3 regions of the Bacillus sp. NEB1478 genome follow, and region 1 is predicted to be linked to each of the others. Evidence: a T-box and tRNA genes for the amino acid it is inferred to sense, from the RefSeq annotation. Region 1 holds a T-box; the other regions hold tRNA genes.
What was found. A T-box is a leader RNA that pairs with one kind of tRNA and senses whether it is charged. The one in region 1 lies ahead of serS (serine--tRNA ligase), so its partner is inferred to be a tRNA-Ser.
Positions count from the first base shown of each region.

Region 2: it encodes a tRNA-Ser, which carries the amino acid that the T-box ahead of serS (serine--tRNA ligase) is inferred to sense. The anticodon was not compared.
Region 3: it encodes a tRNA-Ser, which carries the amino acid that the T-box ahead of serS (serine--tRNA ligase) is inferred to sense. The anticodon was not compared.

Region 1 is NZ_CP134049.1:3,906,524-3,912,819, reverse strand. Features, by position in the region: gene guaB (IMP dehydrogenase) at 1-900, shown strand, start outside; gene RGB74_RS20010 (D-alanyl-D-alanine carboxypeptidase family protein) at 1,064-2,338, shown strand; gene pdxS (pyridoxal 5'-phosphate synthase lyase subunit PdxS) at 2,507-3,391, shown strand; gene pdxT (pyridoxal 5'-phosphate synthase glutaminase subunit PdxT) at 3,396-3,980, shown strand; T-box leader at 4,018-4,241, shown strand; gene serS (serine--tRNA ligase) at 4,309-5,583, shown strand; tRNA gene RGB74_RS19990 (tRNA-Ser) at 5,676-5,768, shown strand.
Region 2 is NZ_CP134049.1:3,692,163-3,698,458, forward strand. Features, by position in the region: rRNA gene RGB74_RS18670 (23S ribosomal RNA) at 1-862, opposite strand, end outside; rRNA gene RGB74_RS18675 (16S ribosomal RNA) at 1,132-2,681, opposite strand; tRNA gene RGB74_RS18680 (tRNA-Ile) at 2,859-2,935, opposite strand; tRNA gene RGB74_RS18685 (tRNA-Gly) at 2,945-3,018, opposite strand; tRNA gene RGB74_RS18690 (tRNA-Pro) at 3,027-3,103, opposite strand; tRNA gene RGB74_RS18695 (tRNA-Arg) at 3,109-3,185, opposite strand; tRNA gene RGB74_RS18700 (tRNA-Leu) at 3,222-3,307, opposite strand; tRNA gene RGB74_RS18705 (tRNA-Leu) at 3,358-3,441, opposite strand; tRNA gene RGB74_RS18710 (tRNA-Lys) at 3,452-3,527, opposite strand; tRNA gene RGB74_RS18715 (tRNA-Gln) at 3,573-3,647, opposite strand; tRNA gene RGB74_RS18720 (tRNA-Asp) at 3,666-3,741, opposite strand; tRNA gene RGB74_RS18725 (tRNA-Glu) at 3,771-3,845, opposite strand; tRNA gene RGB74_RS18730 (tRNA-Ser) at 3,849-3,939, opposite strand; tRNA gene RGB74_RS18735 (tRNA-Asn) at 3,943-4,017, opposite strand; gene RGB74_RS18740 (SprT family protein) at 4,195-4,653, opposite strand; gene cmpA (cortex morphogenetic protein CmpA) at 4,750-4,872, shown strand; gene RGB74_RS18750 (Tex family protein) at 4,909-6,296, opposite strand, start outside.
Region 3 is NZ_CP134049.1:3,368,929-3,375,224, reverse strand. Features, by position in the region: rRNA gene RGB74_RS17100 (16S ribosomal RNA) at 1-111, shown strand, start outside; rRNA gene RGB74_RS17095 (23S ribosomal RNA) at 456-3,392, shown strand; rRNA gene rrf (5S ribosomal RNA) at 3,507-3,622, shown strand; tRNA gene RGB74_RS17085 (tRNA-Asn) at 3,633-3,707, shown strand; tRNA gene RGB74_RS17080 (tRNA-Ser) at 3,710-3,801, shown strand; tRNA gene RGB74_RS17075 (tRNA-Glu) at 3,817-3,891, shown strand; tRNA gene RGB74_RS17070 (tRNA-Val) at 3,923-3,998, shown strand; tRNA gene RGB74_RS17065 (tRNA-Met) at 4,024-4,100, shown strand; tRNA gene RGB74_RS17060 (tRNA-Asp) at 4,175-4,250, shown strand; tRNA gene RGB74_RS17055 (tRNA-Phe) at 4,294-4,369, shown strand; tRNA gene RGB74_RS17050 (tRNA-Thr) at 4,379-4,454, shown strand; tRNA gene RGB74_RS17045 (tRNA-Tyr) at 4,610-4,694, shown strand; tRNA gene RGB74_RS17040 (tRNA-Trp) at 4,718-4,791, shown strand; tRNA gene RGB74_RS17035 (tRNA-His) at 4,806-4,881, shown strand; tRNA gene RGB74_RS17030 (tRNA-Gln) at 4,891-4,965, shown strand; tRNA gene RGB74_RS17025 (tRNA-Gly) at 4,979-5,053, shown strand; tRNA gene RGB74_RS17020 (tRNA-Cys) at 5,068-5,142, shown strand; tRNA gene RGB74_RS17015 (tRNA-Leu) at 5,167-5,251, shown strand; gene RGB74_RS17010 (ATP-dependent helicase) at 5,417-6,296, shown strand, end outside.

The DNA of each region.
Region 1 (6,296 bases):
ATTGACGAAGATGGGATTCTTCAAGGATTAATTACCATTAAAGATATTGAAAAAGTAATTGAGTTTCCGAACTCCGCAAAAGATAAGCAAGGAAGACTGTTAGTTGCAGCTGCTGTAGGCGTAACAAAAGATGCATTATTGCGAGTAGAAAAACTTGTTGAAGCTGGTGTAGATGCAATCGTACTAGATACAGCACATGGTCATTCTGAAGGAGTACTTCAAAAAGTAAAAGAAGTAAGAAGTAGTTACCCAGCATTAACAATCATTGCAGGGAATGTCGCTACTCCAGAAGCTACGCGTGATTTAATAGAAGCTGGTGCCAGTGTTGTTAAGGTTGGAATTGGACCTGGATCTATTTGTACTACACGTGTAGTTGCCGGTGTAGGAGTTCCACAAGTGACTGCTGTATATGATTGTGCAACAGAAGCTAAGAAATACGGAGTACCGATCATTGCAGATGGCGGTATTAAATATTCCGGTGATATTGTTAAAGCTCTTGCAGCAGGCGGACATGCTGTCATGTTAGGAAGCATGCTTGCTGGTGTTTCTGAAAGCCCAGGAGAGCGTGAAATCTTCCAAGGACGCCAGTTCAAAGTTTATCGCGGGATGGGTTCTGTTGGAGCGATGGAACGTGGAAGCAGCGACCGATATTTCCAGGAAAATAATAAGAAGCTTGTTCCAGAAGGAATTGAGGGACGCGTGCCGTACAAAGGACCCCTTGCAGATACGATTTATCAGCTAGTTGGAGGTATCCGTTCTGGTATGGGTTATTGCGGTACAGCAACAATCGATGATCTTCAAAATGATTCTAAATTTGTTAAAATTACGGGTGCCGGTCTTCGTGAAAGCCATCCGCATCAAGTACAAATTACTAAAGAAGCACCAAATTATTCGGTCTAAAGGCACATTTTTAAGACAGAGGGGCAACCTCTGTCTATTTTTTTGAAAAAGTGTATGATACAATAATTTTTGTGTTAAATGGGTTTGGAGGTGCAGTTTTTTGAACAGCAAGGTAAAACAATTGTTAGTGTTGACGCTCGTATTGTCATTTTTTACAACGAGCATGGTAGGTTTTTCTAAAACAGCAAGTGCAGCACCATCTTTAGATGTGAAAGCTGAATCTGCTATTTTGGTCGATGGTGAAACGGGTAAAATTCTATATCAGAAAAATGAAGATAAGATGCTCGCACCAGCAAGTATGAGTAAGATGATGACCGAATACTTATTGTTAGAAGCGATTAAAAAGGACAAGATTTCTTGGGATCAAAAAACGCGTATCTCTGAATATGCTCATAAAATCTCTCAAGATCGAGCACTTTCTAACGTTCCATTAAGAATAGACGAACAATACAATGTTCGTGAATTATATCAAGCGATGGCTATTTATTCTGCAAACGGTGCAACTATTGCATTAGCAGAACTCGTAGCAGGTTCTGAAGCTGAGTTCGTTAAGAAAATGAACGCAAAAGGAAAAGAATTAGGTTTAAAAGATTATCATTTTGTAAATTCTACAGGATTAAACAACAAAGATTTAAAAGGCTTCGATTCAACTGGCGGACCTTCTGAAGAGAATATGATGAGTGCCCGTTCAGTAGCAATTCTTGCTTTCCGTTTAATCAATGATTATCCAGAAGTACTGAAAACAACCAGTATTCCAAAAGCAGTTTTCCGTGATGGTACTGATGATAAAACAAATATGCCAAACTGGAACTGGATGCTTCCTACCCTTGTATATGGTTATGAAGGGGTAGACGGATTAAAAACAGGATCTACTGATTTGGCTGGGTTTTCTTTTACGGGGACAATCAAAAGAAACGGAACACGCCTTATTTCTGTTGTTATGAAAACAAACAGTTACGAAGCACGCTTTGAAGAAACAAAAAAATTATTTGACTATGGATTTGCAAATTTTGAAAAAGCGGATATTCTTCCGGCTAATTATCAAATAAAAGGCGAGAAAACGATTCCTGTTGTAAAAGGGAAAGAAAAAGAAGTAAAAATCGCAACGAAAGACCCTCTTTCTCTTGTGATCAAACGCGGTGAAAAAGAGAACTACAAACCAGAATTTGTAGTAGATAAGAAAAAGTTAAATGAAGATGGTAAATTAACTGCACCTATTAAAAAAGGTGAAGTTGTTGGCCATGTGAAAATTGATTATAAAGGCAAAGGTGAGGACTACGGTTACTTGCTGGATAATGATACAAAAGGAAAAACAGAAGTCATTACGAAAGAAGCAGTTGATAAAGCAAATTGGTTTGTACTCGGTATGCGTGGAGTAGGAGGCTTTTTTGCTGGAATATGGTCTGGTACTGTAGACATGGTTAAAGGTTTATTCTAAATCATGGCTTATTATGCTCTTTAGCGAAAGCTAAAGGGCATTTTTTCTAGAAAATGATGTGGTCTTGCGCTTTTTATGATTTGCGTTAAAATAGATGAGAATACTATATTTTATTGTAAAAATATCGAATTATCGAAAATACAACATATACTCAGGGGGTAGCAAAGCATGTTAAAAACAGGAACTGAACGTGTAAAACGAGGAATGGCGGAAATGCAAAAAGGCGGCGTCATCATGGACGTTATCAATGCAGAGCAAGCGCGTATTGCTGAAGCATCTGGTGCAGTAGCAGTAATGGCACTTGAGCGCGTACCGTCAGATATCCGTGCAGCAGGTGGAGTAGCTAGAATGGCTGATCCTACAATCGTAGAAGAAGTTCTAAATGCGGTGTCTATTCCTGTAATGGCAAAAGCGCGTATTGGACATATTGTTGAAGCACGCGTACTTGAAGCTATGGGTGTTGACTATATCGACGAAAGTGAAGTATTAACACCAGCTGATGAAGTTTTCCATTTGAATAAAAGCGATTATACAGTACCGTTTGTGTGCGGAGCGCGTGACCTTGGTGAAGCATCACGCCGTATCGGTGAAGGAGCTTCAATGCTTCGAACTAAAGGTGAGCCGGGAACAGGGAACATTGTTGAAGCAGTCCGCCACATGCGTATGATTCAAGGTCAAATTCGTAAAGTTGTTGCTATGAGTGAAGATGAGTTGATGACGGAAGCAAAGAACTTAGGTGCTCCATTTGAAGTTCTTCTACAAATTAAAAAAGCAGGAAAGCTTCCTGTAGTTAACTTCGCAGCAGGCGGAGTAGCTACACCGGCAGATGCAGCGTTAATGATGCAGCTTGGAGCTGACGGCGTATTCGTTGGATCAGGTATTTTCAAATCTGACAACCCAGAAAAATTTGCCCGCGCGATTGTTGAAGCAACTACTCACTACCAAGATTACAAGCTGATCGCTGAAGTTTCTAAAAATCTTGGTATCGCAATGAAAGGTATCGATATCTCTACATTAGCTCCAGGTGAGCGCATGCAGGAGCGAGGCTGGTAATTTCATGCTAAAAATCGGAGTATTAGCTTTACAAGGTGCGGTACGAGAGCATATCCACGCTATCGAAGCATGCGGTGCAGAAGCAGTAGCCGTAAAGCGCGTTGAAGAATTAGCTGATCTTGATGGTCTTGTTATGCCAGGCGGCGAGAGTACAGCAATGAGACGCTTGATTGATAAATACGGTTTTCTTCAGCCTTTAAAAGATTTTGCGGAACAAAAGCCTGTTTTTGGTACATGTGCCGGTTTAATCTTAATGGCGAAAAGAATTCAAGGTCAAGATACAGCTCACTTAGAGTTGATCGATATGACGGTTGAAAGAAATGCTTTTGGCCGCCAAGTAGACAGCTTTGAAGCTGATCTAATGATACATGGCGTTGGAGAAGCTTATACAGGTGTATTCATTAGAGCGCCATTTATCGTCGAGGTTGGTCCTGAAGTGGAAATCCTTTCAAAGCATAATGAGCGGATTGTAGCAGCGAAGCAAGGACAATTCTTGTGTGCAGCTTTTCATCCGGAACTTACGGATGATTACCGTTTACATCAATTTTTTGTAGATATGGTACAATCCTCTAAAGAAGTAGTTGCATAAAATAAGAAAATGCTGTACATTACTATAAAATCATAATAAAAAATCAATGACAGGAACTAGTAGCAAAATCAGCTTTGTTTTAGAGAGTCGGTGGCTGGTGAAAACCGATACAGGCATTTTGTGAATCCATCCTCGAGTGAAGAGCCGAAATTGAAGTAAGCTTTTCCGGTGAAGAACCGTTACGTTTTATAATTAAGCCGGCAATGGGCAATTGTTCTATTGCAATCAGGGTGGCAACGCGGGTTAACTCTCGTCCCTATTTCTAATTTTTTTAGAAATAGAGGGCGGGAGTTTTTTGATTTTTTATAACTAAAAGGAGGAAAAGAACATGTTAGATTTAAAATTTGTTCGTGCCAATTTTGAAGAAGTGAAAACAAAACTGGCTGCACGCGGGGAAGACTTGTCTGGGTTAGATCAATTTGAAGCATTAGATAGTCGTCGTCGTGAACTGATCGGTGAATCAGAAAAGTTGAAATCTAAACGTAATGAAGTATCTAAACAAGTCGCAGAATTTAAACGTGAAAAGAAAGATGCTGACCATCTTATTGTTGAGATGCGTGAGGTAGGCGATAAAATTAAAACAATCGATGATGAACTTCGACAAGTAGAAGAAGATCTGAATACAATCATGCTTACTCTTCCAAACATTCCGCATGAGAGTGTACCGATTGGTGAAACAGAAGACGATAACGTACCTGTCCGCCACTGGGGAGAAGTACCTGAGTTCGCTTTTGAACCAAAAGCACATTGGGATATTGCTACAGACCTTGGCATCGTAGATTTTGAGCGTGCTGCAAAGGTAACTGGAAGCCGCTTTGCCTTTTATAAAGGGCTAGGAGCAAGACTAGAAAGAGCACTCATCAATTTTATGATGGATTTACACGAAGATGAACATGGATATACGGAAGTACTTCCTCCATATTTAGTGAACCGTCAGAGCATGACAGGCACTGGTCAGCTTCCAAAGTTTGAAGAAGATGCGTTTAAAATCCGTGAAGAAGATTACTTCTTGATTCCAACGGCTGAGGTGCCAGTAACAAACATGCACCGTGATGAAATTCTAACCGTTGATGAATTGCCGATTGCATATGCTGCGTACAGCGCATGTTTCCGTTCTGAAGCTGGATCTGCTGGCCGTGACACACGTGGATTGATTCGTCAGCATCAGTTTAACAAAGTAGAGCTTGTTCGTTTTGTAAAGCCGGAAGATTCTTATGAAGAGCTAGAAAAACTTACAGGTCATGCTGAAAAGGTTCTTCAGTTATTAAATCTTCCATATCGTGTTCTAAGCATGTGTACTGCTGATTTAGGCTTTACAGCTGCAAAAAAATATGACATTGAAGTATACATTCCAAGCTATGGTGCTTACCGTGAAATTTCTTCTTGTTCAAATTTTGAAGACTTCCAAGCACGCCGTGCACAAATTCGTTTCCGCAGAGAAGCTAAAGGCAAACCTGAATTGGTTCATACATTGAACGGTTCTGGATTAGCTATAGGCCGTACAGTTGCCGCTATTTTAGAGAACTACCAGCAGGAAGATGGTTCTGTTATCATTCCTGAAGTACTGCGTCCATACATGGGCAATAAAGAGGTATTGAAGTAAATGAAAAAGAGAGGAATTCCCCTCTCTTTTTTTTATGAAAAATGTTGACACTAAAAAGTGAATCATGTTAATATAGTTCTTGTCAGTCACACGGAGGTATACCCAAGTCCGGCTGAAGGGATCGGTCTTGAAAACCGACAGGGGTTTAACGACCCGCGGGGGTTCGAATCCCTCTACCTCCTCCATATACATATTCAACCCACTTGATCATATTGATTGAGTGGGTTTTTTGTTATTTGTTCATTGATAAGCGGAGAATCTTTTTGTCAGTCTTGTTTCTGCGGTACTCACGTATTTTAATACGTTCTGTTCCTCGCAACTTCACTTCCTCAACCTTCTTGCTTCTAAATGAACAAATGATTGGAATGATAAGCGGTGAATCTCTTTGTCAGCTGTGTTTCTGTGGTACTCACGTATTTTTTAATACGTTCTGTTCCTCGCAACTTCACTTCCTCAACCTTCTTGCTTCTAAATGAACAAATGATTGGAATGATAAGCTGTGAATCTCTTTGTCAGCTGTGTTTCTGTGGTACTCACGTATTTTTTAATACGCTCTGTTCCTCGCAACTTTGCTTCCTTGACCTTCTTGCTTCTAAATGAACAAATGATTGGAATGATAAGCGGCGAATCTTTTCGTCAGTACTCCGAGTTGCACCGAGTAATCGGAGGTGTATTATTTCAATAGCATTCATTTATCAAAATAGAATCTGTTC
Region 2 (6,296 bases), 210 kb from region 1:
GGAGAACCAGCTATCTCCGTGTTCGATTGGCATTTCACCCCTACCCACACCTCATCCCCGCACTTTTCAACGTGCGTGGGTTCGGGCCTCCATTCAGTGTTACCTGAACTTCACCCTGGACATGGGTAGATCACACGGTTTCGGGTCTACGACCACGTACTATGTCGCCCTATTCAGACTCGCTTTCGCTGCGGCTCCGTCTATTCAACTTAACCTTGCACGGGATCGTAACTCGCCGGTTCATTCTACAAAAGGCACGCCGTCACCCGTTAATGGGCTCCGACTACTTGTAGGCACACGGTTTCAGGATCTATTTCACTCCCCTTCCGGGGTGCTTTTCACCTTTCCCTCACGGTACTGGTTCACTATCGGTCACTAGGGAGTATTTAGCCTTGGGAGATGGTCCTCCCGGATTCCGACGGGGTTTCACGTGTCCCGCCGTACTCAGGATCCACTCTGGAGGGAACGAAGTTTCAGCTACAGGGCTGTTACCTTCTTCGGCTGGCCTTTCCAGACCACTTCACCTACCTCGTTCCTTTGTAACTCCGTATAGAGTGTCCTACAACCCCAGAGGGCAAGCCCTCTGGTTTGGGCTGATTCCGTTTCGCTCGCCGCTACTCAGGAAATCGCATTTGCTTTCTCTTCCTCCGGGTACTTAGATGTTTCAGTTCCCCGGGTCTGCCTTCTCATACCCTATGTATTCAGATATGGATACCACCCCATTACGGATGGTGGGTTCCCCCATTCGGAAATCCCCGGATCAATGCTTACTTACAGCTCCCCGAGGCATATCGGTGTTCGTCCCGTCCTTCTTCGGCTCCTAGTGCCAAGGCATCCACCGTGCGCCCTTTCTAGCTTAACCTTATAACTTACGATCAACTTCGAATTTCTTCGTTTCTCGTAACTTAACTTAAAAAGTTATTGCTTGGCGCAGATAAATAATATATATCTGCCTTGCATATTGTTTGGATGTCGATATCTAGTTTTCAAAGAACATAGTTAAAATAACCTTTCCGATCTTTAAGAACGAAAAAATGTTATTTAGTTGAGAGTTTTGAGTTCTCTCAAAACTGAACAAAAGAAGAATAGGCGTACTTACGAAACAGACTAGCTGTCTCATAATCTCCATAGAAAGGAGGTGATCCAGCCGCACCTTCCGATACGGCTACCTTGTTACGACTTCACCCCAATCATCTGTCCCACCTTCGGCGGCTGGCTCCCAAAAGGGTTACCCCACCGACTTCGGGTGTTACAAACTCTCGTGGTGTGACGGGCGGTGTGTACAAGGCCCGGGAACGTATTCACCGCGGCATGCTGATCCGCGATTACTAGCAATTCCGGCTTCATGTAGGCGAGTTGCAGCCTACAATCCGAACTGAGAGTGGCTTTTTGGGATTGGCTTGGCCTCGCGGCTTCGCAACCCTTTGTACCACCCATTGTAGCACGTGTGTAGCCCAGGTCATAAGGGGCATGATGATTTGACGTCATCCCCACCTTCCTCCGGTTTGTCACCGGCAGTCACCTTAGAGTGCCCAACTGAATGCTGGCAACTAAGGTCAAGGGTTGCGCTCGTTGCGGGACTTAACCCAACATCTCACGACACGAGCTGACGACAACCATGCACCACCTGTCACTCTGTCCCCCGAAGGGGAAAGCTCTATCTCTAGAGTGGTCAGAGGATGTCAAGACCTGGTAAGGTTCTTCGCGTTGCTTCGAATTAAACCACATGCTCCACTGCTTGTGCGGGCCCCCGTCAATTCCTTTGAGTTTCAACCTTGCGGTCGTACTCCCCAGGCGGAGTGCTTAATGTGTTAACTTCAGCACTGAGGGTGGAACCCCCCAACACCTAGCACTCATCGTTTACGGCGTGGACTACCAGGGTATCTAATCCTGTTTGCTCCCCACGCTTTCGCGCCTCAGCGTCAGTTACAGGCCAAAAAGCCGCCTTCGCCACTGGTGTTCCTCCACATCTCTACGCATTTCACCGCTACACGTGGAATTCCACTTTTCTCTCCTGCACTCAAGTCTCCCAGTTTCCAATGACCCTCCACGGTTGAGCCGTGGGCTTTCACATCAGACTTAAGAGACCGCCTGCGCGCGCTTTACGCCCAATAATTCCGGATAACGCTTGCCACCTACGTATTACCGCGGCTGCTGGCACGTAGTTAGCCGTGGCTTTCTGGTTAGGTACCGTCAAGGTACGAGCAGTTACTCTCGTACTTGTTCTTCTCTAACAACAGAGCTTTACGACCCGAAGGCCTTCATCGCTCACGCGGCGTTGCTCGGTCAGGCTTTCGCCCATTGCCGAAGATTCCCTACTGCTGCCTCCCGTAGGAGTCTGGGCCGTGTCTCAGTCCCAGTGTGGCCGATCACCCTCTCAGGTCGGCTACGCATCGTCGCCTTGGTGAGCCGTTACCTCACCAACTAGCTAATGCGCCGCGGGCTCATCTGTAAGTGTCAGCCGAAACCGACTTTCAAAAAAGAAACATGCGTTTCTTCTTATTATCCGGTATTAGCCCCGGTTTCCCGGAGTTATCCCCGTCTTACAGGCAGATTACCCACGTGTTACTCACCCGTCCGCCGCTAAATCAGAGGAGCAAGCTCCTCTTCATTCGCTCGACTTGCATGTATTAGGCACGCCGCCAGCGTTCATCCTGAGCCAGGATCAAACTCTCCATAAAAGTGTTTGTCTTGCTCGTTTTTAAAACTGACGGAATTAATTTAATTCCTTACCTATTTCTTTTGTTCAGTTTTCAAAGAACTTGTTTTGCTTGTCTTTTCTCGAGACAGCTTTATCATCTTACCGAATCGAAGTTATAAAGTCAAGCGTTTTTTAAAAATCTTTTTTTATAAGATTATGGTGGGCCTAAATGGACTCGAACCATCGACCTCACGCTTATCAGGCGTGCGCTCTAACCAGCTGAGCTATAGGCCCGTTAAAAAATGGAGCGGGTGATGAGAATCGAACTCACGACCAGAGCTTGGAAGGCTCTTGTTTTACCATTAAACTACACCCGCATAAAGAATGGTCGGGAAGACAGGATTTGAACCTGCGACCCCCTGGTCCCAAACCAGGTGCTCTACCAAGCTGAGCCACTTCCCGTAATATGGCGCGCCCTGAGAGATTCGAACTCCCGACCTTTTGATTCGTAGTCAAACACTCTATCCAGCTGAGCTAAGGGCGCCTATTATTAATTGCATTATATGTTGTTGTGATAAGTTGGTGCGGTCGAGAGGACTCGAACCTCCACGGGGTTTCCCCCACTAGCCCCTCAAGCTAGCGCGTCTGCCATTCCGCCACGACCGCGCGGCTAGATGCCAGCGCATGAGCACTGCAACTTATAAGTTAAAAAAGTATGGTGCGGGTGAAGGGACTCGAACCCCCACGTCAAAGACACTAGATCCTAAGTCTAGCGCGTCTGCCAATTCCGCCACACCCGCGTTAAAAATATGGTGAGCCATGAAGGATTCGAACCTTCGACCCTCTGATTAAAAGTCAGATGCTCTACCAACTGAGCTAATGGCTCTCACTAAAAACTTTCGGTTAAACAATCATCTTGAAAAGAAAAAAATGGCTGGGCTAGATGGATTCGAACCATCGCATGACGGAGTCAAAGTCCGTTGCCTTACCGCTTGGCTATAGCCCAATGCCTATTTCATAAAAGTGGCGGACCCGACCGGGGTCGAACCGGCGATCTCCTGCGTGACAGGCAGGCATGTTAACCACTACACCACGAGTCCACTTTATATAAAGGTTATTAAATTCTTAATGGTGACCCGTACGGGATTCGAACCCGTGTTACCGCCGTGAAAGGGCGGTGTCTTAACCGCTTGACCAACGGGCCACATGGCAGAGAAGAAGGGATTCGAACCCTCGCACCGCGTTAGCGATCTACACCCTTAGCAGGGGCGCCCCTTGAGCCACTTGGGTACTTCTCTGTATGGCTCCACAGGTAGGACTCGAACCTACGACCGATCGGTTAACAGCCGATAGCTCTACCACTGAGCTACTGTGGAATGTCTTTTAAGGACAATTAATATCATAATTGTTTTAGGTTTAAATGTCAACCTCATTTAGAAGGTTTTTTCTAAGTTGTACTGTGCTGTAAACACCTTCTGTAAAAGGTTATGTATGTGTCATGTCTTACAGCGACTTTATTAAATTACCACATACCTATCTTTGAAGTCAACACCCTATTTTGAAGAAACCTGTTTCAATTTTCCACGGCACTTCCCGCATACATATCTTTTTGTATCAATTAGCCGCTTTCTTTTATAGGACTGCATACAGTCTTTGCATATATAGTGATATTTATAACTCTCCGTCCTCCTCTTTCCTGGAACCGATTGGCAGAAACGTGATCCCCCGACTTTTTTTAACAACACTTTAAAATCAGCGTCAGCATGCTTATAACCTCTTTTTTCAATATGAAGATGGTAATGGCAAAGTTCATGCTTTATAACGCCGATCAATTCTTCCATCCCAAACTCTGCATAAAGGTGCGGATTTAATTCGATATTATGGGATTTTAAAAGGTAACGACCGCCTGTTGTGCGCAGTCTTTTATTAAAAGTTGCCTCATGCCGGAACGGTTTATTGAAGTATTCCGCTGAGAGGCTTTCCGTTAATTTCTGCAGTTCTAGATCAGTCATATTTATACTCCTTACTTTTTCAAGGTTCACACTAACAAGCACCCCAACATAGACTAATACACATATAACGGTTGGGAAGTTCAAGGAGGTCATTTAATGCCTACATGGTTCAAAAGACAGCTCCGCCGCGCATATTACCAGAAAGATCGCTACCAAATCCGTTTATTAAATCAGTGCTGGTTCTTTTATAATCGAAAGCACTCCTCCAGTGAAGAATAATCTGCTGGAGAAGCGCTTTTTTTCATGTATGCTTTTTTATCCCTTTTTAGGAGCTATCATTGTTAATGCAATTCTTTGTTTGGCTACATCGACCGAGTCTACCCAAACGGTTACAACTTGACCGACACTTACAACATCCATTGGATTTTTTACAAAACGGTTTGTCAATTTTGAAATATGGACAAGCCCATCCTGTTTGACTCCAATATCTACAAAGGCCCCAAAGTCTACCACATTTCGAACAGTCCCTTGCAGTTCCATCCCTGCTGATAGATCTTCCATTTTAAGTACATCTGTTTTTAGAACAGGTCCTGAAAAATTATCACGAGGGTCACGGCCAGGTTTTGTTAGTCCATCGATGATGTCTTTTAATGTTGGCACGCCTATATCCAGTTTAGCAGAAGTTTCTTCAAGTGAAATCGTCTTTAATATCTCAGCAAGTGCTTCTGTCCCGATATCTTTTGTTGTAAAACCTAATTCTTTCAATAAAGAAATCGTTCCTGTATAGCTTTCCGGATGGATGCCTGTTTGATCCAATGGCTGATCGCCTTCCATAACGCGCAAAAATCCGATACATTGTTCATAAGTTTTCGCACCTAGGCGTGGAATCTTCTTCAGTTCTTTTCGGTTCTGGAATTTACCGACTTCATTTCTTTTTACGATAATGTTTTGAGCTACTGTTTTAGATAATCCCGAAACATATTGAAGCAGTGAGGATGATGCTGTATTTACATTTACACCGACTTGGTTAACCGCTGTTTCAACAACAAATGAGATTTCTTCACCCAAACGCTTTTGAGAAACATCGTGCTGATATTGTCCAACACCAATTGATTTTGGATCGATTTTCACGAGTTCTGCTAAAGGATCCTGAAGTCTGCGGGCGATAGAAACTGCACTTCTTTCCTCTACTTGCAGATCCGGGAACTCTTCGCGAGCTACAGTCGATGCTGAATATACACTTGCTCCCGCTTCATTTACAATGACATACGCAACAGATTTCGGCAGATCTTTTAGCGTTTCTGCAATAAATTGTTCTGTTTCGCGTGATGCTGTACCATTTCCGATCGCAGCAATTTCAATATCATATTTATCAATCAGCTGTTTTACGACTGCTGCAGATTTCTCCACTTCTGAACGCGGCGGTGTAGGATAGATGGTTTGAATGTGAAGAACCTTTCCCGTTTCATCTACAACCCCTAACTTACAGCCTGTTCGGTAAGCAGGGTCGACACCTAAAACCACTTTACCTTTTAGAGGTGCCTGAAGCAAAAGACTTCTTACATTTTCAGAAAATATGTGTATTGCGCGTTCTTCCGCTTGTTCTGTTAACGCTGCGCGAATCTCTCTTTCGATAGACGGCGCTATTAATCGTTTATAAGCATCTTCAATGGCTTCACGAATATAAGGGACAGCCGGAGAAT
Region 3 (6,296 bases), 540 kb from region 1:
AGTCGGTGGGGTAACCCTTTTGGGAGCCAGCCGCCGAAGGTGGGACAGATGATTGGGGTGAAGTCGTAACAAGGTAGCCGTATCGGAAGGTGCGGCTGGATCACCTCCTTTCTATGGAGATTATGAGACAGCTTAGACTGTTTCGTAAGTACGCCTATTCTTCTTTTGTTCAGTTTTGAGAGAACTCAAAACTCTCAACTAAATAACATTTTTTCGTTCTTAAAGATCGGAAAGGTTATTTTAACTATGTTCTTTGAAAACTAGATATCGACATCCAAACAATATGCAAGGCAGATATATATTATTTATCTGCGCCAAGCAAGAACTGTTTGATGTTTCAGAAGCGAGAAGATTGAGGCGACAAAGTTTTGAAGGAGCGGAGTGTATTTCGATACATGAGCACCGGAAAGACAAAGTCAACGAAGAGATTCGATGCTTATCAAACATCAATATAAGGTTAAGCTAGAAAGGGCGCACGGTGGATGCCTTGGCACTAGGAGCCGAAGAAGGACGGGACGAACACCGATATGCCTCGGGGAGCTGTAAGTAAGCATTGATCCGGGGATTTCCGAATGGGGGAACCCACCATCCGTAATGGGATGGTATCCATATCTGAATACATAGGGTATGAGAAGGCAGACCCGGGGAACTGAAACATCTAAGTACCCGGAGGAAGAGAAAGCAAATGCGATTTCCTGAGTAGCGGCGAGCGAAACGGAATCAGCCCAAACCAGAGGGCTTGCCCTCTGGGGTTGTAGGACACTCTATACGGAGTTACAAAGGAACGAGGTAGGTGAAGTGGTCTGGAAAGGCCAGCCGAAGAAGGTAACAGCCCTGTAGCTGAAACTTCGTTCCCTCCAGAGTGGATCCTGAGTACGGCGGGACACGTGAAACCCCGTCGGAATCCGGGAGGACCATCTCCCAAGGCTAAATACTCCCTAGTGACCGATAGTGAACCAGTACCGTGAGGGAAAGGTGAAAAGCACCCCGGAAGGGGAGTGAAATAGATCCTGAAACCGTGTGCCTACAAGTAGTCGGAGCCCATTAACGGGTGACGGCGTGCCTTTTGTAGAATGAACCGGCGAGTTACGATCCCGTGCAAGGTTAAGTTGAATAGACGGAGCCGCAGCGAAAGCGAGTCTGAATAGGGCGACATAGTACGTGGTCGTAGACCCGAAACCGTGTGATCTACCCATGTCCAGGGTGAAGTTCAGGTAACACTGAATGGAGGCCCGAACCCACGCACGTTGAAAAGTGCGGGGATGAGGTGTGGGTAGGGGTGAAATGCCAATCGAACACGGAGATAGCTGGTTCTCCCCGAAATAGCTTTAGGGCTAGCCTCGCGGCAAGATTCCTGGAGGTAGAGCACTGATTGGACTAGGGGCCCCCACAGGGTTACCGAATTCAGTCAAACTCCGAATGCCAGAGAATTATCCGCGGGAGTCAGACTGCGAGTGATAAGATCCGTAGTCAAAAGGGAAACAGCCCAGACCATCAGCTAAGGTCCCAAAGTATACGTTAAGTGGCAAAGGATGTGGAGTTGCCCAGACAACCAGGATGTTGGCTTAGAAGCAGCCACCATTTAAAGAGTGCGTAATAGCTCACTGGTCGAGTGACTCTGCGCCGAAAATGTAACGGGGCTAAACGTATCACCGAAGCTATGGCTTGTACCGTATGGTACAGGGGTAGGGGAGCGTTCGAAGTGCAGCGAAGTCAGACCGGAAGGACTGGTGGAGCGCTTTGAAGTGAGAATGCCGGTATGAGTAGCGAAAGACAAGTGAGAATCTTGTCCATCGAAAGCCTAAGGTTTCCTGAGGAAGGCTCGTCCGCTCAGGGTTAGTCGGGGCCTAAGCCGAGGCTGAAAAGCGTAGGCGATGGATAACAGGTTGATATTCCTGTACCACTTCCTTTCCGTTTGAACGATGGGGGGACGCAGTAAGGTAGGGTGAGCGCACTGATGGAATAGTGCGTCTAAGCAGTTAGGCTGTTGGATAGGCAAATCCGTCCAACGTGAAGGCTGAGCTGTGATGGCGAGGGAAATTTAGTACCGAAGTCCCTGATCCTACACTGCCAAGAAAAGCCTCTAGTGAGGAAAGATGTGCCCGTACCGCAAACCGACACAGGTAGGCGAGGAGAGAATCCTAAGATGATCGGGAGAACTCTCGTTAAGGAACTCGGCAAAATGACCCCGTAACTTCGGGAGAAGGGGTGCTCTGATAGGGTTTATCGCCCGAGAGAGCCGCAGTGAATAGATCCAAGCGACTGTTTAGCAAAAACACAGGTCTCTGCGAAACCGCAAGGTGAAGTATAGGGGCTGACACCTGCCCGGTGCTGGAAGGTTAAGAGGAGGGGTTATCCTTTTAGGAGAAGCTCTGAATTGAAGCCCCAGTAAACGGCGGCCGTAACTATAACGGTCCTAAGGTAGCGAAATTCCTTGTCGGGTAAGTTCCGACCCGCACGAAAGGTGTAACGACTTGGATACTGTCTCAACGAGAGACCCGGTGAAATTATAGTACCTGTGAAGATGCAGGTTACCCGCGACAGGACGGAAAGACCCCATGGAGCTTTACTGCAACTTGATATTGGATTTTGGTACAGCTTGTACAGGATAGGTAGGAGCCTGAGAAGCCGGAGCGCCAGCTTCGGTGGAGGCGTCGGTGGGATACTACCCTGGCTGTATTGAAATTCTAACCTAGAACCGTGATCCGGTTCAGAGACAGTGTCAGGTGGGCAGTTTGACTGGGGCGGTCGCCTCCTAAACAGTAACGGAGGCGCCCAAAGGTTCCCTCAGAATGGTTGGAAATCATTCGCAGAGTGTAAAGGCACAAGGGAGCTTGACTGCGAGACCTACAAGTCGAGCAGGGACGAAAGTCGGGCTTAGTGATCCGGTGGTTCCGCATGGAAGGGCCATCGCTCAACGGATAAAAGCTACCCTGGGGATAACAGGCTTATCTCCCCCAAGAGTCCACATCGACGGGGAGGTTTGGCACCTCGATGTCGGCTCATCGCATCCTGGGGCTGAAGTAGGTCCCAAGGGTTGGGCTGTTCGCCCATTAAAGCGGTACGCGAGCTGGGTTCAGAACGTCGTGAGACAGTTCGGTCCCTATCCGTCGCGGGCGCAGGAAATTTGAGAGGAGCTGTCCTTAGTACGAGAGGACCGGGATGGACACACCGCTGGTGTACCAGTTGTTCCGCCAGGGGCATAGCTGGGTAGCTACGTGTGGACGGGATAAGTGCTGAAAGCATCTAAGCATGAAGCCCCCCTCAAGATGAGATTTCCCATCACGTCAAGTGAGTAAGACCCCTTAGAGATGATGAGGTTGATAGGTCTGGTGTGGAAGCGTGGCGACACGTGGAGCTGACAGATACTAATCGGTCGAGGGCTTATCCTTAAAAAAGCATAACGTTTGGAAACGTCGTATCTAGTTTTGAGAGAACATACTCTCAACAATTTAATGAGTTTAAATAAGTGACGAAGAGATTCGATGCTTATCAAAAAACTTAGGTTCAGTGATGATGGCGAAGAGGCCACACCCGTTCCCATACCGAACACGGAAGTTAAGCTCTTCAGCGCCGATGGTAGTTGGGGGTCTCCCCCTGTTAGAGTAGGACGTCGCTGAGCCAACCTTTATTCCACAGTAGCTCAGTGGTAGAGCTATCGGCTGTTAACCGATCGGTCGTAGGTTCGAGTCCTACCTGTGGAGCCATTGGAGAGCTGTCCGAGAGGTCGAAGGAGCACGATTGGAAATCGTGTATACGGTCAACCCCGTATCAAGGGTTCGAATCCCTTGCTCTCCGCCAGATAATTCTCGAAATGGCCCGTTGGTCAAGCGGTTAAGACACCGCCCTTTCACGGCGGTAACACGGGTTCGAATCCCGTACGGGTCACCACTTCTACTATTTAATACATAACCTTTTATATGGAGGATTAGCTCAGCTGGGAGAGCACCTGCCTTACAAGCAGGGGGTCGGCGGTTCGAACCCGTCATCCTCCACCATTAATTTTTTATATCTTATTATCATCGCGGGGTGGAGCAGTCTGGTAGCTCGTCGGGCTCATAACCCGAAGGTCGCAGGTTCAAATCCTGTCCCCGCAACCAAAATTATTTCATGAACAGCGTCGATTTACTTCTCGTCATGAAATATCAGTAGTGCTGTAAAGTGCAACCAATTTGGACTCGTGGTGTAGTGGTTAACATGCCTGCCTGTCACGCAGGAGATCGCCGGTTCGACCCCGGTCGGGTCCGCCATTTTTGTTTTTGGTGGTTATATATCCAAGAGATATTAACTCTTGGCTCGATAGCTCAGTCGGTAGAGCAGAGGACTGAAAATCCTCGTGTCGGCGGTTCGATTCCGTCTCGAGCCACCATTTTTTTTTGCCGGTTTAGCTCAATTGGTAGAGCAACTGACTTGTAATCAGTAGGTTGGGGGTTCAAGTCCTCTAGCCGGCACCATGTCTACTTACTATTTATCTTCTTAGCTGACATGCGACGAGGAATTAGCAGCATTGAATTGCAGGTAGACGCAGGAGCAGATTTGCTCCTTGAGGATAATAATTCCTCTTGAATTCAGGTTGTATATGTTATAAAATAAAACCTGTCTCAATTGTGGAGGGGTAGCGAAGTGGCTAAACGCGGCGGACTGTAAATCCGCTCCCTCCGGGTTCGGCGGTTCGAATCCGTCCCCCTCCACCATCTTTTATTCATATTTTTCTTACAGGGGCATAGTTTAAAGGTAGAACGAAGGTCTCCAAAACCTTTGGTGTGGGTTCGATTCCTACTGCCCCTGCCATTTAAATTATTGTGGCGGTCGTGGCGAAGTGGTTAACGCATCGGATTGTGGTTCCGACATTCGGGGGTTCGATTCCCCTCGTCCGCCCCATATAAGTGTTGGGCTATAGCCAAGCGGTAAGGCAACGGACTTTGACTCCGTCATGCGATGGTTCGAATCCATCTAGCCCAGCCATTTTTATATTTTTGCGGAAGTAGTTCAGTGGTAGAATACAACCTTGCCAAGGTTGGGGTCGCGGGTTCGAATCCCGTCTTCCGCTCCATTTGAATACTCTCTGGCGGCATAGCCAAGTGGTAAGGCACGGGTCTGCAAAACCCTTATCCCCCGGTTCGAATCCGGGTGCCGCCTCCATTCAGTTTTTACAAGCATTATCATGCCGGTGTGGCGGAATTGGCAGACGCGCACGACTCAAAATCGTGTTCCTTCTGGAGTGTCGGTTCGACCCCGACCACCGGTACCAATTTACTTAACTTAACAGCATACATTCAAAGCTTCTCACGTTTGTGGGAAGTTTTTTTATTATTATTTTTGATATGCAGTATTAAGTTATTAGCTTTAAAGAAAAGTTTAATTTCTTCAATAGAAAGTCTAAAATAATTAGTTTTTACGGAAAGGGCATTTTAGAATGGAAGATTTTTTCGTCAGAATGAAAAATGATTTAGGGATATCCCTAAATGATGTTCAAAAGAAGGCGGTTCTGCAGACTGATGGCCCTCTTCTTTTGCTGGCATCGCCAGGCTCCGGGAAAACGACAACCATCATCCTGCGTATTGGGTATTTAATAGAGGAAAAAGGCGTGGATCCATCTCGTATAAAGGCAGTTACGTTTAGTAAAGCTTCAGCAAATGATATGAAAGATCGTTTCAAGCGATTTTATCCTCAAATGCAGCCTATAGATTTCTCTACTATTCATAGCTTTGCCTTTGAGGTAGTTAGGGATTATTTTAGAAAGTTGGGAACTTCTTTTCGAATTATTGAAGGTGATCAGGAAGTAGAAGAGAAAACAGCGTCGGTAAGGAATACCTCGCTAAACAAGAAGCAAATTTTAAGAAATTTATTTAAGTCAATTGCAGGCGAGAACATAACGGAAGATCAAATGGAGGAGCTGACAACTTACATCAGCTACATCAAAAATAAGATGATCCCTCAAAATCAATGGTCAAAGGTAGCATGTGATGTTCCGAAAGCTGAACAAATTATGAGCGAATATGAAGAATTTAAACGTTCAGATAAGAATCAAGTTTTATTGGATTTTGACGATATGCTAACGACCGGCAATCATATTTTAGAAAAAGATAAGCAGCTGCTAGGCAAGTATCAGCAAAGGTACGATTACATTTTGACGGATGAAAGCCAGGATACGTCTTTGGTACAACATTCTATTATAGAGAAACTGGTCGCCAAACATAAAAATTTATGTGTTGTGGCCGATGATGATCAATCGATCTATAGCTGGAGAGGTGCTGAGCCTTCTTATTTACTTGAATTCAAAAAGGTATACTCGG